DNA from 2 places in the Mesorhizobium sp. ESP7-2 genome. Region 1 is predicted to be linked to the other one. Evidence: riboswitches for the same ligand, from Rfam matches in the RefSeq annotation. Region 1 holds a riboswitch; the other holds the start of a gene.

Region 1 (19,730 bases):
GGGCGATGATTTCCTCGCCGCCGTGCGCGCCGATTTTCGCGCCCACGGCGCCGGCGTCCTCGCCGAGGTGCGGGCCGACAAGCCGGACCAGTATCTCAAGATCGTGCTCTCGGTGCTGCCCAAGGACATCGATGTCGCCATCAACCAACTGGACATGCTCTCGGATATATTGTTCGAGGTGATCGTGCGGAAGTTCAGGCCAGCTGGGGAGGAATGATTCTGGGCCTTGCCTGGCGTTGAGAATCTGCGGCTCGGTCGAGCCAAAGCCCGCCTTGGCTCGCGCCGGGGCGGGCTTTTTGCGTTTGTGGCTTCTGAGGTGGCCCAAGGCGCGTTTGAATGGATCGAGGCGACGCGCGCTCAGGTCTTCATCTTCATGTCTGCCGTTCTCCCGGTGCCCGGCGGGCTTGCGTGACATGCCTCAGGCCAGAATGTTGACCGCTCGAGCCGCGACAAGCGCGATCGTCAGCAGTGAGATCATGGCCTCGCCCATCATGAGCAGCTTGGCGCGTTGGGAGAGCGGCAACGTGTCGGTTGGCGAAAACGCCGTTGCATTGGTGAAGGCGAGGAAGAAATAATCGACGAAGCCCGGCAGCCAGTCGCGGATTTCGCGGTCGCTCAGGGTCATTTGCGGAAACAGGAAATCGGCATGGGCGCGTGTGACGAGGCCGCAGGTCGGCGGCCCGCCCCGGTCGGTGCTCCAGAACCACAAGGCGAAGACGATGACGTTGGTTATCCAGATGTTGAGCGCGTCGACCAGCAGCGTCTGGCCGCTGGAGCCGGCGTGGCCGGCCAGCAAGGCACGCACCAGGAACACCAGGGAGCCGCAGTTCATGACGCTGACGACGCCGGTCATCACCAGAGCCGTCCTGCGGATCATGACGCGAAACCGGCCAACCAGATACCAGTGCTCCTCCTCGACCGCTTTCTGGGTGGCGGCCTGCGTCCAGGCGGTGGCCACGGACAGGGGTACGAGCAGGGCTGCCTCCAGCGTAGGCGCCAGCCAGCGGGGGCCGAACGAAAGATCGTTGATCACCAGAAGCTGCAGGCAGATGATGACGAGGACCGCCGCGCGCGCCAGCCAGAAGTCGAGCGCGCGGTGGTGGATGACGGCATGCTGGTGACGCATCGAGTATCCGGGATGTTCAAGTGGAATCAGTGTGCGGGCTGTTCTGCCCAGTAAGGGCAGTGAGAGGCCGAAATTCCCGCTCAATCTTGGCCCTGCAATGACCTGCAAGTATACTTTTTGGTAAGCTTTGATGTTGGGGCTGTTCGGCAAACCAGGCGATGTGGTCTAAGCGCCGCATGGCGGGAATTGACGACTCCATCGATCGTTGGGTGCCGGCAGGGCTGCCTGCCGTTGGGCTGGATTCGTCGTCGGTCTGGTCCGCCCTGCTTCGGCACCCCTGGTATCTGCTGGCGCTTTTGTGCCTGATGCAGATCCTGTGCTGGACGGTGGTGCCAGCACTCATCGATCCCGCGCCGCCCGGCGATGTCGTGGAAGGTTTCATGTGGGGCCGCGAGTGGGTGCTTTTGACCTACAAGCATCCGCAGCTCCCCGGCTGGCTGCTCGAGACCAGCCATCTTCTGACCGGATCGTTCCGCTGGCCGCAATATCTGCTCTCCCAACTGACGATCTCGGCCACTTTCGTCCTGGTCTATCTGCTGGCCCGCGACATGCTCGGACAACGCCGCGCGCTGGCTGCCGTGCTTTTGATGCCATCGATCTATTTCTTCGGCTGGCCAACCCCGCAATTCAATCACGACTATGCGCAGATGCCGTTCTGGGCCGCGATCTGCTGGCTGTTGTGGCGCACCGGCCGCGGCGGTGGGCCAGGCTGGTGGCTGGCGCTCGGACTGGTGTCGGGCATCGGGCTCTACGCCAAGTTCTCCACCGGCCTGCTGCTTGCCTTCGGCGGCCTCTGGCTGCTCTACGAGCCGCGCGCGCGGAGCCGGCTGGCGACACCCTGGCCATGGCTTGGCCTGGCCGTTTTTCTCGCGGTCGCCGCGCCGCTGGCCGTCGCACTCTACCGCATGGATTTCCTGCCGCTAACCTATTTCGCCGACCGCGACGCCTGGGTGAGCGAACACCGTGCGCGCCTCTACTATGTCGGTGTCCAACTGGCCGGGTTCTGCGGCTTCCTCCTAGTGCTGGCGATATCAGGGCTGCTGCGGCGCACGCCTGCTCCGCAAGAGCCCGTCGAGCGCGGTACGCTGGTCTATCTCACGTGGATGGGGCTTGGCCCGGCGACGCTGATCATGGTCGCCTCATTGTTCACCGGCGCCGGCGAAGCCTGGGGCGCGCCGATGTACAATCTTGTCGGCGTGGTGGTGCTCGCCCTCCTCGGCCACCGGCTCAGTGCCCTTGAGATGCGAAGGCTGGCGGTCTGCGCGTTCATCTGCATCGTCACCATGTCGGGCGCCTATGCGGCCATCCGCTGGACGAACTGCAATGTGCGGGGACGCATGGACGCCGTCTGCTGGCCGGCGCAGCCGATCTCGGACGAGGCAGAGGCAATCTGGCACGCGGCGGCGCCTGGCCGGCTCGACATCGTCGGTGGCGACACCAATCTCGCCATGCTGGCGGGCCTCAATGCCTATGACAAGCCGTCGATCTTCACCGATCTCGATATGCGGTTCGCACCCTGGATCTCGAGGCAGCGGTTGCGCGACCATGGCGTGCTGATGATTTGGCGGGGTCCTGGCGTGCCGTCACGGCTGCGGGCATGGTTGGGCAACATCCCGGTCAAGACCGTTCTTTTCAACTGGTCGCGCGCGGCGCCGCCGGTGGCGATCAGTTTTGCCGCCATTCCGCCTGGTCCGCGGTATCTGCCGGTTGCCGCCAGCAGCCGGACCCGGCATCCGCGCATCTGAGCGGCGTCATGCAACCCCATTCCCTTTGAGGTGTCTTTCACGGGTGCAACCGAATGGCCGCTCTGGACGAAGCAGGCGACAATGCCCATTTATGGGGTTATCCGAATTTGTTGTCGCGCAATGCCCGACGGAGAGCCGTTACACTTTTCCCGGGATTGCCTTTGAGGAGACGTTACATGGCGACTTCGAGCGAACGTGCAGTGCTTGCCGGTGGCTGCTTCTGGGGTATGCAGGATCTGATCCGGCGCTTCCCGGGCGTCCTCGCCACGCGTGTCGGCTACAGCGGCGGCGACGTGCCGAATGCCACCTATCGCAATCATGGCACGCATGCCGAAGCCATCGAGATCACGTTCGATCCGGCGAAAATCAGCTTCCGCCAGCTTCTGGAATTCTTCTTCCAGATCCACGATCCGACGACGCGCAACCGCCAGGGCAACGATGTCGGCATGAGCTATCGCTCGGCCATCTACTACACCAGCGAGGAGCAGAAGCGCGTGGCGGAGGACACCATCGCCGATGTCGATGCCTCCGGCCTGTGGCCCGGCAAGGTCGTCACCGAACTCGCGCCGGCCGGTGCGTTCTGGGAGGCCGAGCCGGAGCACCAGGATTATCTGGAGAGATATCCCAATGGCTACACCTGCCATTTCGTCAGGCCAGGCTGGAAGCTGCCGGTCCGCGAAAAGGCAGTTTCATGAGTTTTTTTGGCAGTTGGCAGGTATAAGCGCCCACCGATTGCCGCAAGACCATATCAATCGCGGCTGTCAACGTCGTCCGGTGGTTGACAGTTCGAATCGGCGCGAGCCGCCGGCCGGTCGTGACGGATACTAAAACCAATGCGCATGGAAAGCGCGGAACTTGCGTCCGCGCTTTCCATGCCGCGAAACTACTTACCGCAGTTCTTGTCGTTCACGGTCGGCGCAGTCGCGTTGCCATTGGCATCCGTCTGCGCGCCCTGCGGATTGGTCGGGCAATTCTGATCCGCGTTGGAATTCATGTCTCCCGGCATGATGGTTATGCTGTTGGTTGCGCCCGGATCGATTGTATTGGGCGAAGCCGGGGTACTTGGGTCTACGGTGACCGACTTGCCGCTGCCGCCCGACCCATCCGCGCCGGCCGCGCTATTGCTTTGCGCCATGGCGGATGTTGCAAGGGCAATGGTGAAGGCCGAAGCCGCGAGGATTTTCGTGAGCATGGCTTGTCTCCATTCTGTGAATTCGTCGCCGGAGCGGTTCACAGGCTTCACGGAAGCAACTGACCGCTCTATCTTTTTGTTTTGACGCATTCCGGCAGGAAAACCGCTTCGCACTTTTCCTGCGATTGCGTCTGGCGAGGTTCCAGACAGATTTCCGAGCCGACGGGCACCCGATTGCCGCCACGCTGGCGCAATGCTTTTGTCGCAGCTTGCTGAAAAAATAGCTTTCCCAACCGATCGAATGGTGCTTTAACGCCGCCATCCACAGGGGTGCTCCGTACGGTCGGGGCTGAGACGGGGGCGGCAAGCCCACAGACCCTAGAAGCTGATCTGGGTAATACCAGCGGAGCGAGGCGGGCGATGTTTTCAGGCGCACAGGTTTCCCTATATCCCATGGCCGACGATTTTGTCGGCGTCATCCTGGGCGCGCTCGGCGCGCTCGATCCGTATCGCGACAGGCTCAGGATCGAGACCGACGATATCTCGACCCTGCTGGTCGGCCCCCCCGAGGTGTTGTTCCCGGCGCTGCGCGACCTTTTCGTGGCTGCGTCCGGCAGCGGCAAGCATTGCGTGCTGTCGGCCACCATTTCGCGTGGCTGCCCAGGTGAGCCGGACGATCCGATCTGCCGCTCCGACACGTTCGGCGGACCTGCCGGGCCACTCGGCCCGCGCAAGCAAGCCGCCATTGCCGCCGTGCGCGGTGCGCCCGCCACCGGCCAGCCAGCGGCGGCGCAGTTCTCGCTCTATGTGATGGGCACGGACGACCACATGGACGAGATTTATGGCTGCATCGATTTCCTGAAGCAGTCCGGCGTCTACGATCGCTCCAAGAATTTCTGCACCAAGTTGCGCGGCGATGCCGGAGCGATCTTCTCGGCGCTCGATGAAGCCTTCTGCCGCTTCGGGCCAGGCGCAGGTCACGTAACCCTCGACGTCACGGTTTCGGCCAACAGTCCCACTGCCGTCTGAACCGCTCGCGCCGACGCGCGAGCGCCGTCAAGGTCATCCTCTCGTGGCTTCATCGTCATTCAACCCGCGTCACCTCGCGGGCTTCTTCGCCCAGGCAGCGCCGGCCGTGATATCGATCGGTCTGGTGTTCGTGGCGTGGGAACTCTACGCAAACCATTCCGGCATCAAGCCGACGGTTCTGCCGCCGCCCTCGCGCGTCTTCGAACAGGCGGTGCTCAATCGTGACGCGCTGCTCGACAACGCCGTTCCCACCATCCGCGCCACGCTGATCGGTTTTGCCTGTTCGCTCAGTACCGCCTTCGCGCTATCGATGCTGGTCGACTTCTTCCAGCCTTTGCGGCGCGCGCTGTTTCCCGTGTTCATCGTCAGCCAGACCTTGCCGCTGGTCGCCATCGCGCCATTGGTGGTGCTGTGGTTCGGTTTCGGGCTGATGCCCAAGATCATGCTGGTGGCGCTGGTCACCTTCTTCCCGATGCTGGTGGCCCTGGTGCAGGGCTACGAGGCTACCGAGGTCGAGATCGGGCAGATGCTGCGCGCCATGGGAGCAGGGCGCTGGCGGGTCTTCATGCTGGCACGGTTGCCTTCGGCGCTGCCTTATTTCTTCGCTGGCCTCAGGATTTCCATCACCTATGCCGTCGTCGGCGCCATCTTCGCCGAATATGCCGGCGCGGCCAAAGGGCTGGGCATCTACATGCTCAACGCCAAGAACAATTTCCGCCCAGACCTGGTGCTCGCCGCCGTCGGCGTCAGCGCAGCGCTCACTCTCGTCCTGTTCGGGCTGACGGTGCTGCTGCAGCGACTTGCCATGCCCTGGGAACGAGCCGCCGGAAAAGGCCCGCAACCATGAGCCGGCTCGAATTGCGGCATATGCGCAAGGCCTTTGGCGGGCTCGAAGTGCTCGCCGACATTTCGCTGCGCGTGGATGCCGGCGAATTCGTCTCGATCCTTGGGCCTTCGGGCGCCGGCAAATCGACGCTGTTCCAGCTTCTGACCGGCGCCGAGCAGGGCGAGGGTGAGATGTTCTTCAACGGTGCGCCGCTCGACGATCACGGCAGGCATTTCGCCTTCATGCCGCAGCGCGACGCGCTGATGCCGTGGCGGCGCATTCTCGACAACACGACCCTCGGGCTCGAGGTGCAAGGCGTCAGCCGCAAGGCGGCGCGGATGCGGGTCGCGCCGCTGTTTGCCGAGTTCGGGCTTGCCGGCTTCGAGCGGCATTTCCCTACGCAGCTTTCGGGCGGCATGCGCCAGCGCGCGGCGCTGCTGCGTACCGTGGTGCAGGAACGCGACATGTTGCTGCTCGACGAGCCGTTCGGCGCGCTCGATGCACTGACCCGCGCGGCCATGCAGCGCTGGCTCGAACAGATGTGGCGGCATCATCGCTGGACGGCGTTGCTGATCACCCATGATGTACGCGAAGCCGTGTTCCTATCCGACCGCATCTATGTGCTGTCCGCGCGGCCGGCCCGTGTCGTGCGCGAGATCAAGGTGCCACTGCCGCGCCCGCGCGATCCAACCAGCGCTGCCACACGGCAGGCCGGGGCACTCGAGGCCGAGATCCTCGATATTTTGCTCAACCTCCAGCCATCCAAAGGACATGATCATGACTGACTTGACGCGCAGGCAAGCTCTGCTGCTCACACTTGCCGGCAGCGTACCGCTGATCACCGGGTCGAGCCGCTCCTTCGCGGCAACGCGGAAGGTGACCGTCGCCCTCGACTGGACGGTCAACACCAACCACATCGGGCTGTTCGTCGCGCGCGACAAGGGGTTTTATCGCGAGGCCGGTCTGGAGGTCGATATTGTGCCTTACAGCGACACCGGCGCCGGCACGCTTGTTGCCAACCGCGTCGCCGATTTCGGCATCAATGGCACCATTAGCCTGTTCACCCAGAAGACCGCCGGCGCCGACTTGAAGGCCGTCTATGCCGTGGTGCAGTCCGAAACAGGTCGGCTGGTGTTCAATGCGGCGCGCAGTGCGATCAAAAGCCCGAAGGATCTGGATGGCCTAACCTATGGCGGTTTCGGCAGTGCCTGGGAGAACGCGCTGATCTCGACCATCATCCGCCACGATGGCGGCAAGGGCGGTTTCGAGACGGTGACGCTCGGCACTTCCGCCTACGAGGCGCTGGCCAACGGTTCGGTCGACTTCACGCTCGAAGTATCGACTTGGGAGGGCGTCGAAGCCGAACTCAAAGGGGTCAAGCAGCGCAGCTTCGTCTACGCCGACTATGGCGTCCCCGACGAGCACACGACGCTCATCTCTTCGAGCGAAGCGTATCTCAAGGCAAACCCAGAACTGGCGTCGTCCTTCATCCAGGCAACGCGGCGCGGCTATCAGTTGGCGGTCGATCATCCAGAGGAAGCCGCCACGCTGCTGATCGCGGCCAACAAGGACGCCCTGACCAATCCGGCGTTGATCCATGCCTCGTTGAAGACACTGATCGAGGGGCACTATCTGCGCGGACAAGACGGTGCCATCGGCATCATGAATCCGGCCAAGATGGAAGCGATCGGCTCCTATCTCTTCGCCGCCGGCATCCTGCACGACGCCGATGGCAAGATTGTCGCGCAACGTCCGGATTTCGCGGGATATTTCAGCAACGGGTACCTCAGATAGGCACCGACGCGGAGAAAGGTCGTATCGTCCCACGCTGGACGCGAGGATGTGGCTAGGTCGCAGCCCGACAAACCGCGGGTACGGCCTTCACCTTCGATCCGGTTTGATGCCGATCCGATCGTCTCGGTTAACGGCCCGGCAATGGTTGCGTGCGAAGGTCGCCCCGAGGGATCATCGGGATGCTTGCCTTGCTCATGTCAAAAAGTGACACACTTTCGCGTGCGGCCGACAACAGGCTTTTGTCCGCGGCGCGCAAGCACGAGATTCTGCTCGACCTGCGCGAAGGCTTCTTTCGCGCCTGTGCGCTGCTGTGCGCGGGGCTGTTCGTCTATCGCGGCGTCTATCAGCTTGTCGAGGATCCGACTCGACTCAATGCCGCGCTGGTGGCGATTTCCGAGATACTCACCTTCACCTGGCTGCTTCTGTCGCGGCGTCCGGTGACGCGTGACTGGAATCCGCTTACGGTCATCGTTTCGGTGACGGCCAGTTTTGGCGTTGCGTTGATCAGCCTCCAACCAGGCATCGCACTCGTCCCCCTTTACGTCGCCGCGCCGTTACAGGTCATCGCACTGTTGTTCGTTATCTGGGGCAAGATCTCGCTGGGGCGCTCTTTTGCGATCCTGCCCGCCAATCGCGGTGTGATGACGGGCGGTGCCTATCGGCTGGTGCGGCATCCGATCTATGCCGGCTACCTCGCCGGCCATGTGCTCTACCTCCTGTCGGCCTTTTCCTTCCACAATCTCGCGGTCTATGCGGTGATCACCTATCTCCAGCTTTACCGCATCTTGCGCGAGGAGGCGCTGTTGGCCGCCGTGCCGGAGTATCGCGCCTACATGGAACGCGTGCGCTACAGGTTGTGCTACCGGGTCTTCTGAGAGCAAGATCGCCAAGGCACTGCCGCCAATCCAATTTTTCTGGGATAGGCCAACGGATCGGACTGACGCGGTTTGAGGTTGGTCAACGGGAATCCGGACAGGATTGCATGCAGACAATAGCGAGATTCCCGCAAATTTCACGCCGCTGAGGCTCAGGCAGGCCGCGGAACCAGCCGTGGGGCTTTGACCGCACTCTCCTGGCCTCCGGCCGGTCGGAAAGCCCGCCGTCCAGGCGGCTTTCCGCGTTGCGCCCTGAGCGTTCCGTAGCCGCGATGGTCCGGCGGAACGCCAGCCTCCCTAAAACGTTCATACCTTTGCAACATCCGAAATGGCGCGATGTTGAACCCGCGCGAGAGCGCGCATTCAGGAGCAGGGAAGGCCATGGGTCTTGGAACGATACTTATCATTATTCTAATCCTCGCGCTGCTAGGCGGCTTCAGCGGTCTCGGCGGCGGCCCGTTCTATGGAACCGGTTATTATGGTGGTGGCGGTCTCGGACTTGTGTTGCTCATCGTCATCATCCTTGTGGTTCTGGGACGCATTTAGCAGTTCGATCACGGCGGCAATCGCAATCGCGTGACCACGCTCACGTCGCCGGGCACCGAATTGTGATGCAAGCAAGCCGCCTTGTGATCCGGCATTCCGCGGGACTCGCGTATGGTGATTGCGGTCCACACCCCCCGTGGAAACAAGAGGAGAGGGTCCCACCCCTTCATTCTCCTCCAAGGCCCGCCCCGGTGTCCCCGGAGCGGGCTTTCTTTTTAGCAAAGCGATTGCCTCGAAGTGCCGGGTCGCCGCCGGGCGGACGCGGGGCGACTTGCGGTGAAGCGTCCGTGGGCGCCGATCGTTGACAGAGTTCACATAGCAAGATATTGAACAGGATTATACAGGTTCACTGAACAGGTAGGTATATGAAGCGGCGCGCGGTTCAACTGTCTCCCGGCACGGGCAAGCCCGAGCAGATCGCGACCGTTCTCGAGCACGAGATACGCTCCGGCGTTCTTGGTTTCGGTGACAGGCTGCAGAGCGAGAACGAGCTCGTCCAGCGCTTCTCCGTCAGCCGGAATACCGTCCGCAAGGGTCTCGAGGAGCTGTCCAGTCGCGGGCTGATCACCACCAAGGGCGGTATCGGCTCCTTCGTCACTTTTGATGGCAAGCCGGTCGATGACGCCATCGGCTGGTCGCGAGCGCTGGCCAATGCGGGCGCCAATGCCGAAACCCGGACGCTGCGGCTGGAGGTCATCGAGGACGCCGAACTGGCGACCTTGCTGGACGTCGAAAGCCCGTTCTTCATCGCCGTCGACCGGGTGCGCACCAATGCCAGTGACGGTCACGCCATCTCCATCGAACGCAGCCGCCTGCCGCTGTCGCCCGAACTGGAGGACGTGCCGCTGCGTGGCCTGCGCGAGGGGTCGCTGCACCAGACGCTGCGCGGGGCGGGGCTGGTACCGGACCATGGCGAGGAGTGGGTCGACATCGAGAAGCTGAATGCCGATGACGCCGCCATCCTCGGCTGTCCGCAAGGCACGCCGTTCTTGCGCGGCCGCCGGCTGACGCGTGCGGCCGACGAGCGGCCGATCGAATATGTCACCAGCCTGCTCAACCCCGCGCATTTCGCGCTGCATATGAGATTCTGAGCGATGTCGGACAACGAGTTTGAGATGAATCGCGCAATGGGTGCGCTTGTCGGCGGCGCGCTGGGCGACGCACTCGGCATGCCGACGCAGCTTCTGTCGCCGGTCCGTATTGCCGAACTCTACGGCCATGTCGAGGATTTCGTGACGCCTTTCGCCGACCATCCGGTGTCGAAGGGGCTGCTGGCCGGCAGCATCACCGACGATACCGAACAGGCATTGCTGCTTGGCCGCATCCTCATTGAATCCGGCGATCGCTTCGACCATGCGCGTTGGGTCAACGCGCTGCTCGACTGGGAGCGTGAGGTCAAGGCGCGCGGCAGCTACGATCTCCTGGGGCCATCGACCAAGCGCGCCATCGATGCCATCAACAATGGCGTGCCGGCGGAAGAGGCGGGGCGTAGCGGCGACACCAATGGCGCGGCCATGCGTATCGCGCCGGTCGGCATCATGATGTCGCTGGAGCCGCTCGATGCGTTCGTCGCCAAGGTGGCCGAGACCTGCCGGGCGACGCATAACACGTCGATCGCGATTGCGTCGGCCGCCGCCGTCGCGGCCGCTGTCAGCCGCGGCGTCGCCGGTGGCGACTGGCGCGCGGCCTCCGACAGCGCGGTCGCGGCGGCGCGGCGAGCCGCGACGCTAGGCCATTGGGTGACCGGTGGCGACATAGCCGCGCGCATCGCCTGGGCGCAGGATCTGGTGCGCGGCAAGGTGAAGAGGGACGCGACCCGGTTGATTGTCGATCTGGTTGGCACCGGCGTCGCCAGCCAGGAATCGGTGCCGGCTGCCTTCGCCGTGCTGCAAGTCGCCGACGGCGATCCATGGCAGGCGGCAATCATCAGCGCCAATCTTGGCGGCGACACCGACACGATCGGCGCCATCGCGGCCGGTATGGCCGGCGCCTGCACCGGCTTTTCGTATCTGCCGCAGGATCGGATCGCCGATCTCAAGGGCATCGACATGGCGCAGGTTCGGGCGCTGGCCACCGATCTTGTCGCGGCGCGGATGTCGAACGGTCGCGTCGGCAACGCCGGTTCCGGCAAGGATGCGGCATGATGAGCGGGCGTCTCGTCCATATCGGCAGCGCGGTGGTAGACTATGTCTACCGCATCGACGCCTTGCCGGCGCCCGGCAGCGAGAAGACGGCGTCGAGCTATGCGCAGGTCGCCGGCGGCGGCTTCAACATGATGGCCGCAGCGGCCCGCACCGGTATGAAGGTGGTGTTTGGCGGCCAGCTCGGCAGCGGTCCGAATGGCGACTTCCTGCGTGCCGCCTTCGCCGCGGAGGGCATCGAGACGCTGACGCCGCCGTCGCCTCTGATGGACAGCGGCAATTGCGTCGTCATGATATCGAGCGATGCCGAACGCACCTTCGTCTCGTGGCCAGGCGCCGAGAGCGCTCTCAGCCTCGATCTGATGGCGCCGGTGGCGATCGGGTCTGACGACTGGGTGTTCACGTCAGGCTACACGCTGAGCTATCCTGGGAGCCGCGATGCGCTGACCGGATGGATCGAGGCGTTGCCGGCAGCTGTTCCCTTCGTCTTCGATCCGACGCCGGTTATTGCGGACATCCCACGTGCCATTCTCGATCGTGTGCTTGCCCGCACGACCTGGCTGAGCTGCAACACGACGGAGGCGGCCGAGATTGCCGGCGCCGGCGACGCCGAGGCTCTCGCCTCGCGGCTTCTGACGGATCATTGCGCGAAGGCCGATGGCGTGGTCATCCGAGCTGGCGCAGGCGGATGCCTCGTCCGGCTGGCCGACGGCACTGCACGGACCATAGCCGGCTTCAAGGTGGCGGCCGTCGATACCAATGGCGCCGGCGATACGCATATCGGCGCCTTCGTCAGCGCGTTGGCGCGTGGCGTGCCTCCCTTCGATGCCGCGGCCTATGCCAACGCGGCGGCGGCCATTTCGGTGACACGCCACGGCGGCTCATCGGCACCGGCCGACGAGGAAATCCAGACTTTCCTGAGCCAGGCCGCTTCGACCGGCGCGCCAGGCCAGACACGGAAGGCCCATCAGACAGCCTGACAAGCCCCGGAAGCGGGCAAACACAGAGAGGAACGAACCATGCGCATGCCCGACTTGACTGCTCTCTTGACGGCGACCGCCGTCTTCACCTCCGCACTCGCTTTCGCCGCCAAGGCCGACGAGGTGCATGTGCTCAACTGGAAAGGCTACGGCGCGGACGAGCCGTGGGCCATCGCTGCTTTCGAGAAGGCGACCGGTAACAAGGTCGTCAACGACTTCTTCAATTCCGAACAGGAAATGCTGACCAAGATCCGGACCAATCCCGGCCTCTATGACGTCGTCATGATCAATGCCGCCTTCAACGACCAGGCGATGGCGGAAAAGCTGATCCAGCCGATCGATGTCTCCAAGCTGCCGAACTATGCCGATATCAGCAAGGACAAGGCGAGTTCGCCGATGCTCGACCATGACGGCAAGGTCTATGGCGTGCCGTGGGTGTGGGGGTTGACAGCGCTTGCCATCAACGAAAAATCCTTCGACAAACCGCCGACTTCGATCGCCGAGATGTGGAATCCGGCGCATAAAGGCCGTGTCGTCATCCGCGACGACGCCGTCGAGGCGGTCCAGTTCGGCGCTATCGCCACCGGTCAGAACATCAACGACATCAAGGATATGGAGGCGGTGAAGACCAAACTCACCTCGCTGATGCCGCAGATCAAGACCTTCTGGAGCTCGGAGAACGACTGGAACCAGATGGTTGCTTCCAACCAGATCGACATCGGCACCTATTGGAGCGGTTCGGCCGACCGCGCCAAGACGCATTTCAAGCTGCCGGTCTCGCTGGTCATCCCTCAGCAGGGCGCCGTTGCCTGGCTCGACGCCTTCTCCATTCCCGTCGGCTCCAAGAACGTTGCCGGTGCGGAGGCTTTCATCAACTACATGATCGACCCGAAATTCTACGTCGAATGGGTGACCAAGGTCGGCGCGCCGGTGTCAGCCAACACCAAGGCGGTGGACGCGCTTCCCGAGGATGCCTTCAACCGCAAGGTCATGGGCGATCCCGAGGTTGCCAAGCGCATCCAGTTCCAGGCGCCGATCACCGACGCGCAACGCAAGGCTTATCTGGCGCTCTGGCAGCAGCTCAAGGTCGACGTGAAGTAACGAGCTTCGGGACCAGCCGGCGGTTCGCGCCGGCTGGTTCTTCAATCCTGGGGAGGTGGGTATCATGGCAGGTGCGGTCGCGTCGCGCAGCGGGCTGAGATCGGCGCTGCCGCTGCTGGCGCCGGCCTATCTTTGGCTGACGGTGGCGATCTTCCTGCCGCTCTCGGCCATGGTCTTCTTCTCCTTCATGACCGACCTGCCGCTGACGGGAAAGCCATGGGCCTTCACGCTTGGCAATTATGCGGCCTTCTTTTCGCAAAGCCTCTATCTGACGCTGCTGCTCGCTTCGCTCCGGCTAGGCCTGGAGGTGACGCTCTGGTGCGTGGTCATCGGCTATCCTGCTGCCTATGTGCTGGCCAAGGTGCTGAAGGGCCGCAGCCGCGAGGCGATCTTCCTGCTGGTCATCCTGCCGTTCTGGTCGAACGGGCTGGTACGCATCTTCTCCTGGGCGATGGTGCTGCGTGAAGGCGGCATTCTCGACACCGCGCTCAACGCGGTGCTGCCGTTCAAGATCAACATTGACCTGATGTATTCCTATCCGGCCGTCATCATCGGGCTGGTGCACTCCTACGTGCCCTACATGGTGCTGACCTGCTATCTAACGCTGCAGGCCATCGACGACTCGCTGATCGAGGCCGGGCGCTCGCTCGGCGCTTCTCGGCTGCAGGTGCTGAAGCGAGTGATCATTCCGCTGTCGCTGCCGGGACTGGTGGCGGGCGCGGCGCTCATCTTTGTCCCGGTGGTCGGCTCGTTCATGGAGCCGCGCATTCTCGGCGGCCGCACCGGCACCTTCTACGGGACGATCATCGAGGACCAGTTCGTCGCCGTATTCAACTGGCCGCTCGGCGCGGCACTGTCCTTCATCCTGCTCGCCGTCGTGCTGGTCATCCTGGGGGTCGCTTCGCCCGTGCTGCGGAGGGCGGCATGATGGCGACGACACGCATCCTGGAATGGCTGGGTCGCCTCTATGTCGGGCTGCTGCTCGCCTTCCTCTATTTGCCAATCATCATCATGGCGCTGATGTCATTCAACGTCTCGCCCTTCTACCAATTGCCCTTCGAATGGACGACCGAGTGGTACGCCTCGCTGTGGCAGAACGACCAGCTGATCGCGGCGACCTGGAACAGCATCGAGATCGCCATCATCACCACTGTTATTGCGACCGTGCTCGGGTCGGCGGCGTCGCTGGCGCTCTTTCGTTACGAGTTTCGCGGTAAGAAATTTTTGCAGGCCCTGCTGTTTCCGCCGATCGCCATTCCGTGGCTGATCACCGGCACGGCGATGCTGATCTTCTTCTTCGGCGTCGGCATCGGGCGCGGCCTGTTCGCCATCCTGCTCGGCCATGTCGCGCTGGCGTTGCCCTATGTCATCGTCGTCGTCTCGGCCCGGCTGCAGACTTTCGCGCCGGAGCTGGAAGAGGCGGCGCGTTCGCTCGGTGCCAACCAGTGGCAGGTGACCAACCGCGTGACGCTGCCCTGGATCATGCCTGGCGTCATTGCCGGCGGGCTGTTTGCCTTTGCCGTGTCGTTCGACCAGTTCGTCGTCTCCTATTTCCTGGCGACGCCGGGCCAGACGACGTTGCCGGTCGAAATCTACGCCGCGATCCGCAAGGGTTTCACGCCCGAGATCAATGCGGTCTCGACCATCATCATCGTCGTGTCGATGGCGCTGATGCTGCTGACGGCGCGGTTCTTCAAATTCGGCGGAGAGAAATAATGGCCGGAGTGCAGGTATCGAACGTCTCGCGCAGCTTTGGCGCGCACAAGGCGCTGGACGATGTCTCCATCGATTTCGCCGATGGCGGCTTCTATGCGCTGCTTGGGCCGTCGGGCAGCGGCAAGACCACGCTGTTGCGGCAAATCGCCGGCTTCGACTTTCCCGACAGTGGCCGCATTGCCATCGGCGGCGAGAGTGTCGAGCGGGTGCCAGTGGAGAAGCGGCGCATCGGCATGGTGTTCCAGAACTATGCGCTGTTTCCCAATATGAGCGTCGCTGACAATGTCGCCTTCGGCCTGTCGGTGCGCGGCGAGGGCAAGGCGGTGATCGCCACGGAGGTCCAGAGTGCGCTCGACCTCGTGCAGTTGGGCAAGCTCGGCGGGCGGCGTCCGCACCAGCTCTCCGGCGGCCAGCGCCAGCGCGTGGCACTCGCCCGCGCCATCGTCACCAAGCCGCGCGTGCTTTTGTTGGATGAGCCGCTCGGCGCGCTCGACAAGGCGCTGCGCGTCGACATGCAGATCGAATTGAAGCGCATCCAGCGCGAGATCGGCATCACCACCATCTTCGTCACCCACGACCAGGAAGAAGCGCTGACGATGAGCGACCGCATCGGCATATTGCGCGACGGCAGGCTCGTGCAGGAGGGGCCGCCGGAAGAGATCTATGACCGGCCAAAGAGCGAGTTCGCCGCCACCTTCCTCGGCGACGCGAACATCTTTCGCGGTGATGCGACCGGCAATGGCATCCGCCTGGCGGATGGCACGGCGATCGCAGCGGGGGCAGGCGAAACGCTTGCCGCCGGCGCTAAGGCAAGCTGCGCCGTGCGGCCCGAGCGCATCCGCATTGGTACCGATGCCGGAGTCATGGATACCGCCAACGCCAACATGCTCAAGGGGCAGGTGTCGAAGCGCATCTTCGCCGGCAACAACAGCACCTATTTCGTCGAACGCGCCGGACAGACGCTGAAGGTCATTGTGCAGAACACCGGCGCTGACAGGCTAGCGGAGGGGCAGGATGTGGTGCTGCGGTGGTCGCCGGAGAGCACGGTGCTGATCACGGCGGGTTGATCCTTGCTTCGGCTCTTGCCAGACAGCAGGCGATGAGGAACAGCATATCCGGCCACAAGTCCGGAGCACACTGATGACGCTGGAATTGACTGCTGACGACCAGTCGATGTTACAGGGCGACCACGGGCCGGCCGCCGCCGCCGCCATGAAAATCCTCGTCGCCTTCTCCAACGCGATCGGCGCGGGCAGCCTGCTCGACATCACCGGTGCCCATATCGATGGCTGCCTCTATCACGGCAAGGCAGGGCTCGATTTCGTAGAGAGACTGGTCGAGGGCGGTGGCCGTGTACGTGTGCCGACGACGCTCAATGTCGGCTCGTTCGACCTCATCCATCCCGGCATGGTCAAGATGCCGGTGGCTGAAGAAGTGCCGGCGCGGCGGTTGATGAAGGCGCATCTGGAGCTTGGCTGCCAGGCGACCTTCACCTGCGCGCCTTATCAGACACGCTTCCGGCCTGAATTAGGCCAGCAGATCGCCTGGGGCGAATCCAATGCCATCGTTTTCGCCAATTCGGTGATCGGCGCGCGCACCAACCGCTATGGCGATTTCATCGATCTGTGCTGCGCCATGACCGGGCGCGCACCGGCCTGGGGCTTGCATCTCAGCGAGAACCGGCGCGGCCGCATCCTGTTCGAACTGGACATCGCAGGTTCAGAGCCGAGCGACAGTCTGTTCGTCGGCGTCGGACTGATCATTGGGCAAGCCTGTGGCGATCGTGTTCCGGTGATCGCGGGCCTGCCGGAACCGCGTGACGAGGACCAGCTTAAGGCGCTGGGCGCGGCGGCGGCAACGACAGGCGCGGTGGCATTGTTCCATGCGGCTGGCATCACGCCCGAGGCGGGGACGCTTGCAGAGGCGTTCCACGGTCACGCCCCTGAGGAGACGTTTCGCATCAGTCGCGCCGACATTGATCATGCGCTTTCCAGGCTGTCTGGAGTGCCCGATGGCGCGCCGCTCTCGGCCGTCTCACTGGGTACGCCGCATTTCTCGCATGAGGAGTGGATGCGCCTGTTGCCGCTGCTGCGAGAGGCAGCGCCAGGCAAGGGGATCCCGATCTACGTCAACACCGGGCGCGCGACGCTGATGCGGCTGCAGGAGGAGGGTGCGCTCGACGGCATGGAAGCACTCGGCCTGATCGCGGTTGCCGACACCTGCACCTATGTCACCTCGATCCTGGAACGCCTCGACGGCGTGGTGATGACCAATTCCGGCAAATGGGCGCATTACGCGCCGGGCAATATCGGCGTGACCGTCGCCTTCGCCGATATGAGGGACTGCATCCGGTCCGCCGCGATCGGGCACGTCGTGCGGAGTGCGTCATGACGCAGCGGATTGAAACGGACGCGGCTGAAAGGCTGGGCACTTTCCAACAGGCCGGCGCCGCCGAAGGGCAGGCCTTGGTGTTTTCGCAGCCGCTCAGCTTCTGGGGCGGCATCGACGCCGAGACAGGTGGCATAACAGATCATTCGCATCCAGGCCTTGGGCAGAATGTGGCCGGCAGGATCCTTGTCATGCCGAGCGGGCGCGGCTCGTCGTCCTCATCCTCGGTCTTGGCGGAGGCGATCCGCAGCGGCACCGCGCCGGCGGGCATTCTCTTGGAGCGGCCGGACCCGATCCTTGCCGTCGGCGCTATCGTTGCCGAATTTCTCTACGGAATCAGCATGCCGCTGGTCGTATGCGACATAGCAGGTCTCGTCTCCGGCGAACGCCTTGCGATAGGCATTCGCGAGGATGGTCGGGCGATCGTCCGCAGGATCTGAAGATTGCTTCAAATCTCCGGGATGTTCTCCTTGAAGATCACCTGCAGCCTTGGCTGGTGCAATTCGTAGGGCAGCCCCCGTACGGCATGGGTCAGGATGTTGAGCGCCTCGCGGGCCTCGACGCGCGGGTTCTGGTCGATGACCGCGTCGAGCGTGCCGTCGAGCAGCAGCTCCTTGGTGCCGTCGGTCGCCTCGTGGCCGAGGAAAACCATGGACTGGGCACGGCCGCGCTCCTTGAGCGCACGCGCTATGCCGGTGTTGCCGGCGCCGACATTGTAGATCGCGGCAAGGTCCGGGTGCCGTTCCAGAAGAGCCGAGGCCTCCGAATAGGCCTTTTCGCGGTCGTCGAGCATCTCGCGCATCTCGACAATCTCGAGATTGGGTGATTCCTCGGTCAATATGTGCCGGAAGCCCATCTCGCGTTCCTCGTGGCCGCGGTAGGAAAGCGAGCCGGCGAAGAGCGCCACCTTGCCGGGGCGTCCAGAACCCATGAAACGGTTGAGCAGATAGCCGGCCAGCCGCCCGGCGGCGCGGTTGTCGATGCCGATATAGGCGACCCTGGGCACATGCAGGATGTCGGAAGCGATGGTCACCACCTTGACGTCGTTGGCCGACAGCGAGCGGATCGCTTCACGCACGGTCGGATGGTCGAGCGCGATGACGCCGACGCCTTGCGTCTGGCCACGCAGATCCTGCAGCAGGCGGGCGAGCCGGTCGGGATTGAAGCCCTCTATGGTGGCGATGTGGACGTCGAGATCGGGGCGTGCCAGGGCCTGCGCCTCGATGTGGCGATGCAGCATCTTGATGAAGGAATTCGTGCCCGCCGGTAGCGCGAAGTCGAGCCGGATGATCTCGCCGGGCAGGGGCCTAGCCGGCGCTCCGTTTGGGCTCTCGGCGATGTAGCCGAGGCGCTGCGCCATTTCGAGCACGATCTCGCGCGTGCGCGCCCGCACGCCGGGACGATTGTTGAGCACGCGGTCGACGGTGGCGGCGGAGACGCCGGCTTCCCGGGCTATGTCAGTCAGGGTGGAACGCACGGTCTTTCATCTCCTCAATGCATCAAGATCACGCAATGACGGCTGCCGGCCTGATGGTGCCAACGCCTCGCTATCCGCGATTCTGATGGGAAATGATGTATCCGGCCTTGGCCGATGCGCAAGCCGCCAGGCTAAATCAAGTCGCCCGGCATGTTCGCGACGAGACGGGAAGAGATATTTCCCATCAAATCGAGGCATCTGGAGAGGTGTATGAACCCCGGAATGACGCATTTCTCCGCCTCTCTGCGATGTTGTGATGTATTTTGATTATTTATGATGTTGACAGCCTTCCGGTCCTGCCGTCAATATCCCTCATGGGCTCGTGGAGGAAACATTGGGCCTGAGGGAGGAATTCCAATGTCTGATCTGATCCGCATCTCGCGGCGCCGGTTGCTGGCGTCCGGAGGAAAGGCAGCGGTGTTCGTAGCCGCTACAGGTATCGCGCCACAATTCATTCGTCCCGGCCGTGCTTATGCAGCCGACGCACTGGCGCCCGGCATGATCGGCGGGCCGACCGGCTTCGACGGCGCCGAGCGTTATCAATACGGTCCCGACACGCCGGAAGGCCGCGCCGTCGAGGCCGCCAAGGCGCTGAAGGGTGCCGGCAAGGCGCCGGCCAAGATCGTGCTTGGCCTGTCGGACGGCTCGATCGGCCAGCTCACCCAGCCTTTCCCGGCCGGCGCGCCGTCGATCAAGGAGCTCTGGGAGAAGGAAACCGGGATCCCGATCGAGATCGTCGGCCTGCCGAACGGTCAGGAATTCACCAAGACGATGCAGGACATCTCCACCAAGGGTGGGGCCTACGACATCTATTCGACCGAGTGGAACCGCCTTGGCGATCTCGCCGAGACCGG
Region 2 (10,241 bases), on a different contig from region 1:
GCGGTCACCGCCTCGATCTTCTTGGGCAAAGAGTCCAACGCGAACTTCTGCTTGAACGACAGTTTCTTAGCCGGCCCTTTTGGCGTTGCCGGCTCGCTCTTGCCTGGTGCCGGCGCATCGCCGGCTTCTGCCTTGGCGCGCGCCTTGCGGTCGTCGAGCCTGGTGCCGCCGCGCTGCGCCAGCATATCTGAATAGCCGCCGGCATATTCGACCCAGTGGCCGCCGCCATGCGGCGCAATGATGCTGGTCACCGTACGATCAAGGAAATCGCGGTCGTGGCTGACCAGGATGACGGTGCCGGCAAAACCGGCAACCAGTTCCTGCAGCAATTCCAGCGTCTCCATATCGAGATCGTTGGTCGGCTCATCGAGCACCAGCAGGTTCGCCGGCCGCGCCAGCACGCGCGCCAGGATCAGCCGCGCCCGCTCGCCGCCGGACAATTCGCGCACCGGCGTGCGTGCCTGTTCCGGCTTGAACAGAAAATCCTTCATGTAGGAGACGACATGGCGCTGCTCGCCATTGATGACGAGGTTTTCGCCGCGCCCGTCAGTCAGATACTGTGCCAATGTCTCCTGCGGATCGACTGCCTCGCGCTTCTGGTCGAGCGTGGCGATTTCCAGATTGGTGCCGAGCCGTACCGATCCGGCGTCCGGCGCCAACTCGCCGGTCAGCATCTTCAGAAGCGTCGTCTTGCCGGCGCCGTTCGGCCCGACAAGGCCGACGCGGTCGCCGCGCTGGATACGGGTCGAGAATCCCTTGACGACGGTGAGGTCGCCAAAGCCCTTCTCGATGTTCTTGGCTTCGATCACCAGCTTGCCGGATTCGGCGGCGTCGCTTGCCACCAAGGTCGCGGAGCCCTCGGCACCGCGATGGCCGCGAAAGCGCTGGCGCATGGTCTGCAGCTCGCCGAGGCGTCGCATGTTCCGCTTGCGCCGCGCCGTCACGCCATAGCGCAACCAATGCTCCTCGCGCACGATCTGGCGGCCGAGCTTGTGCTGTTCGCGCTCTTCCTCTTCCAGAACCAGGTCGCGCCATTCCTCGAAATGGCCAAAGCCCTTGTCCAGCCTGCGGGTCTGGCCACGGTCGAGCCAGACAGTGGCGCGCGACACGCGTTCGAGGAAGCGGCGGTCGTGCGAGATCACGATGAGCGCCGAGGAAGTCCGGACGAGCTCTTCTTCCAGCCATTCGATTACCGACAGATCGAGATGGTTAGTCGGCTCATCAAGAAGCAGGATGTCGGGCTCGGGCGCCATGACACGGGCAAGCGCGGCGCGCCTGGCCTCGCCGCCGGACAGGTCGCCCGGCCGCTCCTCGCCCGACAGGCCGAGATGCTCCATCAGATAGCTGGCGCGATAGGGATCGTCGGCCGGCCCGAGTCCGGCCTCGACATAGGCCCGCACATTGGCGAAGCCGTCCATGTCGGGCATCTGCGGCAGATAGCGCACAGTCGCCGAGGGCTGGCGGAACACCTCGCCATCCTGCGGTTCGATCAGGCCGGCGGCGATCTTGAGCAGCGTCGACTTGCCGGACCCGTTGCGGCCGACCAGCGCGATCTTGTCGCCGGCCGACGCGGTCAAGGCGGCGCCGTCGAGCAGTGGCGTGCCGCCAAAAGTCAGTCTTATCCCGTCGAGATTGAGAAGAGGCGGGGCCATGTCAGCTTTCGGGCAATGGATAGGGATGGGCGAGCAGCAGTGCGCGGCCATGGCCCAGCGCGATGTCGAGGCGGCCCTTGACCTCGTTGGAAATGGTCAGCGACGAACCGAAAGCCACCTCGACCTTGTCGAGCGGCCATTTGGCGCCGGTTACGGTCAGGCCGGAGAGTTCGGAAAAGCCGAGTATCGAAAACAGCGTGCCGTCGGCATAATCGAAGCCGGCCCTGCCGAGCAGCAAGGGGACAGCTTCCTGGGCGCCGCTGGTCAGAAGCACATCCGTTCCGGCTTCGGCCAGCCGCAGACCAAGCGCCAAGTGCAGGAAGGCGTGGTCGGCGCGCTTGCCGCCGAAGGCGCCCGCCAGCACAAGACGAGTCGCCCCGCGCTCGAGCGCTGCCGCGATCGCCAGTTCGCCGTCGGTCTTGTCCTTTTCCGCCGGGAAGGTTTGCCGGGGCACGGCGGCGAGAACTTCCGGCAGATCGGCCGGCACGGAATCGAAATCACCCACCCACAGTTCCGGGACAAGGCCCAGCATCGGTGCATGGCCGATGCCGGCGTCCGCGGCGATGACGCGCGAGCCTTCGACCTGGCGGTCGAGCCGGGGCGTGCGGATGAGATCGCCGCCAAGCAGGATGGTGAATGTGCTCATATCCTGTCGCCCTTACCAGCCCGGCACGGGAAACGGAAGGCGGCAAACTCCCACTTGCGCGTCCCATCGGCCGGGCCTATGTGTCGAAACGCTCTAACGGGGTGCCGGACGCGACTTTCGCGGGCCGGCTGAGAGGTAGTCTCGCCAACCCGCTGAACCTGATCCGGTTTGTACCGGCGGAGGGATTAGACGTTTCGGACAATCCGACGCCTCAATTCCTTTCAACGCAAACGAAGGAGGCGCCGATGCGCACGCTTTTAAATTCTCTCGTCGCAGCCGTGGTAGTGACCCTGTCAGGGCCGGCTTTGGCCAAGGACAAGCTTACCGTTTATACCTATGAGAGCTTCACCGCCGACTGGGGTCCAGGCCCGGTGGTAAAGAAGGAATTCGAGGCCGAATGTGGCTGCGATGTCGAATTCGTCTCGGTCGCCGACGGCGTGGCGCTGCTCAACCGTGTCAAGCTCGAAGGCGCAGCGACCAAGGCCGACATCGTGCTTGGCCTCGACACCAATCTCACCGCCGATGCCAAGGCGTCGGGCCTGTTCGCGCCTCATGGCACGGTGAGCGATGTCAATGTGCCGGGCGGCTGGAGCGACGATACTTTCGTCCCCTTCGACTACGGCTATTTCGCCGTCGTCTATGATACCGAGAAGCTCAAGACGCCGCCGAAAAGCCTGAAGGACCTGGTCGAGGGCAGTGCCAATGACAAGATCGTCATCGAGGACCCGCGCACTTCGACGCCGGGCCTCGGCCTGCTGTTGTGGGTGAAGTCGGTCTATGGCGACAAGGCACCGGAAGCCTGGGCCAAGCTCAAGGCCAAGGTGCTGACCGTGACGCCGGGCTGGAGCGAGGCCTACGGCCTGTTTACCAAGGGCGAGGCGCCGATGGTGCTGTCCTACACCACCTCGCCGGCCTACCACATGGTCGCCGAAAACACCGAGCGCTACCAGGCGGCATCCTTCGAAGAGGGCGAGTACCTGCAGATCGAGGTTGCCGGCATCACCACCACGGGGGCCAAGAACCCGCTGGCGGCCAAGTTCATGGCTTTCATGACCGGGCCGAAATTCCAGGACGCCATCCCGGAGACCAATTGGATGTTCCCGGCCGGCAAGACCGACAAGCCGCTCAACCCCGCCTTCGACAAACTGGTCAAGCCGACCAAGACCTTGCTGTTCAGCCCCGAGGAGGTCGCCGCCAACCGCAAGGCCTGGGTGGACGAATGGCTGGCGGTGATGAGCAAGTAGGTTTTGTGGGCTAATCTCGTGAGATGACCGCTCTACGGCGCCCCCCTCTGTCCTGCCGGACATCTCCCCCACGAGGGGGGCGCCAAGGAACACAATGTTTCCCAAGTCGATCGTTGGTTCTCAGTGCAACGCGCATCTGATCCCCGCATCACCGCCGGCATCACCGCGCTCGCGGCAACCACACTGCTGATCGGCGGCGCTTTTGCCGGCCTTATCATCGAAGGCGCCCACGATTTTTCCGGCGCCTGGGCCGCCTTCGATCCTTACCTCTTCCGTGTCGTGCGCTTCACGCTCTGGCAGGCGGCCCTGTCGACACTGCTCTCGGTCGGGCCTGCCCTGTTCGTGGCGCGGGCGCTGTCGCGGCATCCACGTTTCCCAGGCCGCGCCTTCATCCTGCGGCTCTTCGCCGTGCCGCTGGCGCTGCCGGCGATCGTCGCGGCGCTCGGCGTCCTGGCGCTGTATGGCCGCGCCGGCTATTTCGCCGGCCTGTTCAACTGGGTTGGCGGCCGGGACTGGCCGGGCATCTATGGCCTGTCCGGCATTCTCGTTGCCCATGTCTTCTTCAACCTGCCGCTGGCCACTCGCCTGCTCCTCGAGGCGCTGCAAACCATTCCCTCGGACCAGTGGCGGCTGGCGAGCCAACTCGGCATGGGAGCGCGGCCGGCATTCCGGCTGATCGAATGGCCGACGCTGCGCGCCGCCTTGCCCGGCGTCGCCGGACTTGTCTTCATGCTCTGCATCACATCCTTCACCATCGTGCTGACGCTTGGCGGCGGGCCGGCCGCGACGACGCTGGAGGTCGGCATCTATCAGGCATTGCGCTTCGATTTCGATCCCGCGCGGGCTGTCGCGCTGACATTGCTGCAGATCGGCTTGACCTTCATCGTGGTGCTGGCGCTGACCCGGCTCGGCGCCAATGTCGTCGGCGACACCAACCTGCCGGTCGCGCCGCGCCGCTATCTCTCGGTCAACAGGACCGAGGCCTCGCTGAACGCTATCCTCATCGTGTTGGCTTCGCTCTTCGTTGCCGGGCCGATGGCGGCGACCGTGGCGGCCGGATTGGGCGCCGATCTCGGCCGGCTGGCCGGCGAGGCCACTGTCCGGCAGGCGACACTGACCAGTGCCGTGCTCGCTTTCCTGTCGGCGCTGCTTTCGGTGATGCTTTCGCTGGCCCTGACCATGGCGCGCCGGGCGCTGGCGCTGAACCGCCGCTCCGGCCCAAGGACACTGCTCGAACATGCCACCGATACCGGCGCCGGCTTTGTGCTGGTCGTGCCGCCGATCGTCATCGGCGCCGGCTGGTTCCTTCTGTTGCGCCATGTCGGCGATGTCTTTGCCATCGCCCCGCTCATGGTCGTCACCGTCAACGCCGTCATGGCGATGCCTTTCGCGTTGCGCGCCATCCGTCCCGCCTATGACGCGGCAAGCGAGCGTCACGAACGGCTCTGCGCGCAGCTCGGCATTTCCGGCTGGGCAAGACTGCGGCTGGTCGACTGGCCGTCGCTGCGGCGGCCGCTCGCCACCGCCTTTGCGTTCGCCATGGCGCTGTCGCTTGGCGATCTCGGCGTCATCGCCCTGTTCGGCAGTGATTCCGTTCAGACCTTGCCCTACCTTCTCCTGGCTCGCATGGGCAGCTACCGCACGCAGGACGCCGCCGGCCTGGCACTGCTACTCGGCCTTGTCTGCCTGGCACTGGTGCTGGCAGCGGACCGGCTGGGAAAGGGGATGGCCCGCGATGTTTGACAGGGCTGCTGACGGCAAGGGGGTTACGGTGCGGCTGGACAAGGTCTCGTTCAGTTATGGCGAGGCATTGTTCGCCTTCGATGTCGAGTTCACGGCTGCGCAAATCACCGCCATCATGGGGCCGAGCGGTTCGGGAAAGTCGACGCTGCTCAATCTGGTGGCCGGGTTCGAGACGCCGAGATCCGGGCGCCTGCTGATCGGCGGGGCCGATGTCGGCGGCGAGCCGCCGGCCGTGCGGCCGGTGTCGATGGTGTTCCAGGAGAACAATCTTTTCGCGCATCTTTCCGTCGAGCAGAATGTCGGGCTCGGCCGTTCGCCATCGTTGCGACTGACCGATGCCGACCACGCCGATATCGCGGAGGCGCTTGGGCGCACCGGCCTTGCCGGCAAGGAGAAGCGGCTGCCGCGTGAACTTTCGGGCGGTGAGCGCCAGCGCGTCGCCCTGGCTCGCGTGCTGGTGCGTGACCGCCCGGTGCTGTTGCTCGACGAACCCTTCGCCTCGCTCGGACCCGCGTTGCGCGACGACATGCTCGACCTGGTTGCCAGCCTCCATGCCGAGCGTGGCATGACGGTGCTGTTCGTCACGCACCAGCCGCAGGATGCCCGCCGGATCGGCCAGAAGGTGGTGTTTCTGGACAATGGCGCCGTCGCCGCCACAGGCACCTCCGACGATTTCTTTGCAGGGGCTGGTCCGGAGGCGTTCCGGCGCTACATCGGTGCGGCTGCCGGGGATGCCTTATCACGAGATATTGCCCGGAAGCGGACATAATTTACGCTCAAACCGGCCCGAGGCGATGTGGCGCTTGCTTGCCATGACTGGAGTAGTGTGGCTAGGTCCGCTCGATACCGGTCCGGCACAGGCCGTGATTTGCCTACAGCATCTGCTGCCCGCCCCGAGCGCGCGACCGACGCTGTAGCAGTTTGTTTTGCGCATGACACGGTCCGTTGGCCATGCGCAAGGACCTGAAAGGAAGCCATTCTGGCGATCGGCGCTGACAGGCTACGAATGAATCCGCTGGCGCGCTTTCTCGCGCTCGCCGGCTTTGCCGTGGCGCTGGCAAGCTGCCAGATGTTTACGCCTCCGGAAGTCCAGGAATCCGGCTTCCAGCCATCCGACAAGCCGATCACGGTGGACAATGTCGCCGCCAACAACAAGCTTGCCGAACTCGCCAAGGCGCAGCATCCGCGTATCCTGGCGACCTATGGTGGCGAGTATTCCGATCCCAAGCTCGAGCGCATGGTCGCCAAGGTGGTCGGCAATCTGACCGTGGTGTCGGCTAACCCGACCCAGACCTATCGCATCACCATCCTCAATTCGCCCAACGTCAACGCTTTCGCACTGCCGGGCGGCTATCTCTACATCACGCGCGGCCTGTTGGCGCTGGCCAATGATTCGTCCGAGCTCGCCGCCGTCATCGCGCATGAAATGGGACACGTCACCGCCAATCACGGCCTGCAACGCCAGCAGCTGGAGGCCGAGGAAGGCCTTGCGACCAAGGTCGTTTCCGATGTGCTCGGCGACAGCCCGACCGCCAAGGCAGCACTGATCCGCGGCAAGCTCAGGCTGGCGCAGTTCTCGCGCAACCAGGAACTGGAGGCTGACGCCATTGGCATCAAGTCGATCGGCGAAGCCGGCTACGATCCCTATGCCGCCGGCCGCTTCCTGCAGTCGATGTCGGCCTACACCGATTTCCGTTCGATCAGCGGTGCCACGGACGCCAGCCTCGACTTCCTGGCCACGCATCCCAGCACGCCGCAACGCATCGATCTGGCACAGCGCCACGCCCGCCAATTCGGCGCGCCCGGTTTCGGCACGCGCGATCGCGATTCCTTCCTCGCCGGCATAGACGGCCTGCTTTATGGCGACACGCCGGAAGAGGGCTATGTGCGCGGCGAAACCTTCCTGCATCCGGGTCTCGGCGTGTCGTTCACGGTGCCGGACGGTTTCATCATCGACAATTCGGCGGCAGCGGTGACGGCAACGGGTCCGGGCGACATAGCGATCCGCTTCGACGGCGTTTCGATCGACAAGAACCGCGCCTTGACCGACTATATCAGAAGCGGCTGGGTGGCCGGCCTCGACGACAGCACCGTCAAGCAGGAAACCATCAACGGCAATGAGGCCGCGACCGCGCATGCCGGCGCCGAAGGCTGGCAGTTCGACATCGCGGTGATCCGTGCCGGCGGCCAGGTCTACCGACTGCTGACCGCGGCCCCCTCGGCCAGCGCGTCGCTGGAAACGGTGGCGCGCTCGGTCAGTGGCTCTTTCCACATCCTCAGTCCCGCCGAAAAAGCGGCCCTGAAGCCACTGCATATCCGTGTGCTTACGGTGCAGCCAGGACAGACCATGGGTTCGCTTGCCGCGCAGATGGTGGGCGTCGACCGCAAGCTCGACCTGTTCCGCGTGCTCAACGCGCTGTCGCCGGGGGCCGCGGTTTCGGCCGGCGACAAGGTCAAGATCGTCACCGACAAGTAAGCGCCGTTGCGCGAGATCAGGCGGCAGTCGCCATGAATTCCGGGTTCTGCTTCACCAGCGCGACCTTGAGCTTTTCCAGGGCGCGGGCTTCGATCTGGCGGACGCGTTCCTTGGAAATGCCGAGCGTCTCGCCGAGTGCCTCGAGCGTGGCGCCCTCGTCGGTAAGCCGGCGTTCCTCGATGATGCGGAGTTCGCGGGCGTTGAGCGCTTGAAGCGCCTCCTTCAGCCAGAGCGCGCGGCGCGCGATATCGATCTTGTCGCCGACAATCTCGTCGGGCAAGGGATCGTCCGAGACCAGGAAGTCCATCCGCTCGGTCGCACCCGCATCGTCGGCAAGCGGCACGTTGAGCGAGGAATCGGGCGCCGACAGGCGCGAATCCATCAACGCCACATCAGCTTCGGAAACGCCGAGCGCAACCGACACCTCGCGGTAGAGGGTTGTGTTGGAGAGTGGTTCGGCGCCGTTCGCGAGACGGGCGCGCAACCGCCTCAGATTGAAAAACAGGGCCTTTTGCGCCGAACTAGTGCCGCCGCGCACGATCGACCAGTTGCGCAGGATGTAGTCCTGCATCGAAGCGCGAATCCACCACGTCGCATAGGTCGAAAACCGCACCTCGCGCTCGGGCTCGAAGCGAGCCGCGGCCTCGAGCAGACCGACATGGCCTTCCTGGATCAGGTCGCCGAGAGGCAGGCCGTAGTGACGGAATTTCGAGGCCATGGAAATGACCAGCCGCATATGGGCAACGGTGATGCTGTGCAACGCATTCTGATCGTTGTCCTGTTTCCAGAGCAGTGCAAGCCGATGCTCCTCGTCGCGCTCAAGGTAAGGCGCCCTCATTGCCGCGCGGACCATGACCCGACCTGCCGTGTCTTCCATCATAAGGCGCTCCTTGGCTCAGGCGTGCGAATGACAAACTGGCAAGAACCGGCTTGAAATGACGGCGTCGTGCCCTAGAACAGCCAAAACTGCCATGCGCGGGAAAGGTTCCGCTGGAGCAGGCAAGCGAGCGATGACGTCCGGGCAATTTCGGCACGGCTGCCCGGACTTCCGATGCTGCAAAGAAATTTCTTTTGGAGTATTTGATTTTCAGAACTGAGCCTTTTTGAAATTTCGTTCCTTATTTTTTCGATCCGCATCTGTCATTTTCCAGCCCTCACAACATGCCTGACATCAGGCCAAGGACGGGATCACAGAAAAATGAAATGGCTCAAGTCGCTCATTATCGCCGGAACGCTGCAGGCCCTGGCGGTCACATCGGGCCATGCCGGCGCCAATCTCGACCAGATCAAGCAGGCTGGCGTCATCAAGGTCGGCACGGAAGGCACTTACGCTCCCTTCACCTATCATGATGCATCCGGAGCGCTCGTCGGCTTCGACGTCGAAATCGCCAAGGCGATCGCCGAAAAGCTCGGCGTCAAGGCGGAGTTCCTCGAGGGCAAGTGGGACGGCCTGATCGCCGGCCTCGACGTCAAGCGATATGATGCCGTCATCAACGAAGTCGGCATCACCGATGCCCGCAAGGCCAAGTACGCTTTCTCCGATCCCTACATCGCCTCCAAGGCGGTGCTGATCGTGCGCGGCGACAACACCGACATCAAGACCTTCGCAGATCTCAAGGGCAAGAAGGCGGCGCAGTCGCTGACCTCCAATTTCGGCAAGCTGGCCGAATCGAATGGCGCCGAACTGGTCGGCACGGATGGCTTCGACCAGTCGATCCAGCTGCTTTTGACCGGCCGCGCCGACGCCACCATCAATGACAGCCTGTCGTTCCTCGACTTCAAGAAGCACAAGCCCGACGCCAATGTGAAGATCGCCGCCCAGGAAGAGAATGCCGATTACTCCGGCGTCATCGTGCGCAAGGGCGATCCGGAGCTGGTCGCGGCCATCAACAAGGCCCTTGCCGACATCAAGGCCGACGGCACCTACCAGAAGATCGCCGACACCTATTTCGGCCAGGACGTCTCGAAGTAATCATAAAGCGGGGCGGGTAGCCGCCCTGCAGCCCATCCAGCGGCGAGCCGTCTTTGACGGCTCGCCGCTTTTGTCGTGATATGGCTGACGCATTCGCGCTTCGATGACGCTGCCCGTCCATTCCGGAGGATATTTCGTGCCGTACTGGCTGCAACTGATGCTGGAGTCGCTGCCCTCGCTGCTGTGGGCAGCGTTGATCTTCACCGTGCCGCTGACGCTGCTTTCCTTCGTGCTCGGCCTGACGGTGGGGCTGGGCGCGGCGCTCGGCCGGCTGTTCGGGCCGAAGCCGCTTGTGGCGCTCGTGCGCTTCTATGTCTGGATCTTCCGCGGCACGCCTCTCCTAGTGCAGCTGTTCCTGATCTTCTATGGCCTGCCGTCGGTCGGCATCCTGCTCGATGCCTTTACCGCGGCGCTGATCGGCTTCACGCTCAACATCGGCGCCTACACGTCGGAAATCATCCGCGCGGCGATCGGCTCGGTGCCGAAAGGCCAGTGGGAGGCCGCCTAT

The links. Region 1 has a riboswitch for thiamine pyrophosphate ahead of LB543_RS10235 (YkoF family thiamine/hydroxymethylpyrimidine-binding protein). Riboswitches for the same ligand answer to the same signal wherever they lie in the genome.
Region 2: another riboswitch for thiamine pyrophosphate. It lies ahead of thiB (thiamine ABC transporter substrate binding subunit); the one in region 1 lies ahead of LB543_RS10235 (YkoF family thiamine/hydroxymethylpyrimidine-binding protein).

Annotation. Positions count from the first base shown of each region.
Region 1 covers NZ_JAIUGQ010000008.1:603-20,332, forward strand. Annotated here, with positions in the region: gene LB543_RS10205 (hypothetical protein) at 1-217, shown strand, start outside; gene LB543_RS10210 (hypothetical protein) at 419-1,126, opposite strand; gene LB543_RS10215 (glycosyltransferase family 39 protein) at 1,303-2,871, shown strand; gene msrA (peptide-methionine (S)-S-oxide reductase MsrA) at 3,048-3,566, shown strand; gene LB543_RS10225 (hypothetical protein) at 3,755-4,114, opposite strand; gene LB543_RS10230 (hypothetical protein) at 4,132-4,329, opposite strand; TPP riboswitch at 4,320-4,433, shown strand; gene LB543_RS10235 (YkoF family thiamine/hydroxymethylpyrimidine-binding protein) at 4,424-5,032, shown strand; gene LB543_RS10240 (ABC transporter permease) at 5,076-5,879, shown strand; gene LB543_RS10245 (ABC transporter ATP-binding protein) at 5,876-6,643, shown strand; gene LB543_RS10250 (ABC transporter substrate-binding protein) at 6,636-7,652, shown strand; gene LB543_RS10255 (methyltransferase family protein) at 7,847-8,527, shown strand; gene LB543_RS10260 (DUF3309 family protein) at 8,909-9,073, shown strand; gene LB543_RS10265 (GntR family transcriptional regulator) at 9,439-10,164, shown strand; gene LB543_RS10270 (ADP-ribosylglycohydrolase family protein) at 10,189-11,217, shown strand; gene LB543_RS10275 (PfkB family carbohydrate kinase) at 11,217-12,194, shown strand; gene LB543_RS10280 (ABC transporter substrate-binding protein) at 12,234-13,295, shown strand; gene LB543_RS10285 (ABC transporter permease) at 13,360-14,223, shown strand; gene LB543_RS10290 (ABC transporter permease) at 14,223-15,011, shown strand; gene LB543_RS10295 (ABC transporter ATP-binding protein) at 15,011-16,078, shown strand; gene LB543_RS10300 (aconitase X) at 16,152-17,402, shown strand; gene LB543_RS10305 (aconitase X swivel domain-containing protein) at 17,399-17,839, shown strand; gene LB543_RS10310 (LacI family DNA-binding transcriptional regulator) at 17,848-18,876, opposite strand; gene LB543_RS10315 (extracellular solute-binding protein) at 19,234-19,730, shown strand, end outside.
Region 2 covers NZ_JAIUGQ010000022.1:1,199-11,439, reverse strand. Annotated here, with positions in the region: gene LB543_RS20265 (ABC-F family ATP-binding cassette domain-containing protein) at 1-1,652, opposite strand, end outside; gene LB543_RS20260 (thiamine diphosphokinase) at 1,654-2,298, opposite strand; TPP riboswitch at 2,386-2,500, shown strand; gene thiB (thiamine ABC transporter substrate binding subunit) at 2,544-3,542, shown strand; gene thiP (thiamine/thiamine pyrophosphate ABC transporter permease) at 3,666-5,285, shown strand; gene thiQ (thiamine ABC transporter ATP-binding protein) at 5,278-6,054, shown strand; gene LB543_RS20240 (M48 family metalloprotease) at 6,292-7,761, shown strand; gene LB543_RS20235 (RNA polymerase factor sigma-32) at 7,778-8,641, opposite strand; gene LB543_RS20230 (amino acid ABC transporter substrate-binding protein) at 8,960-9,733, shown strand; gene LB543_RS20225 (amino acid ABC transporter permease) at 9,870-10,241, shown strand, end outside.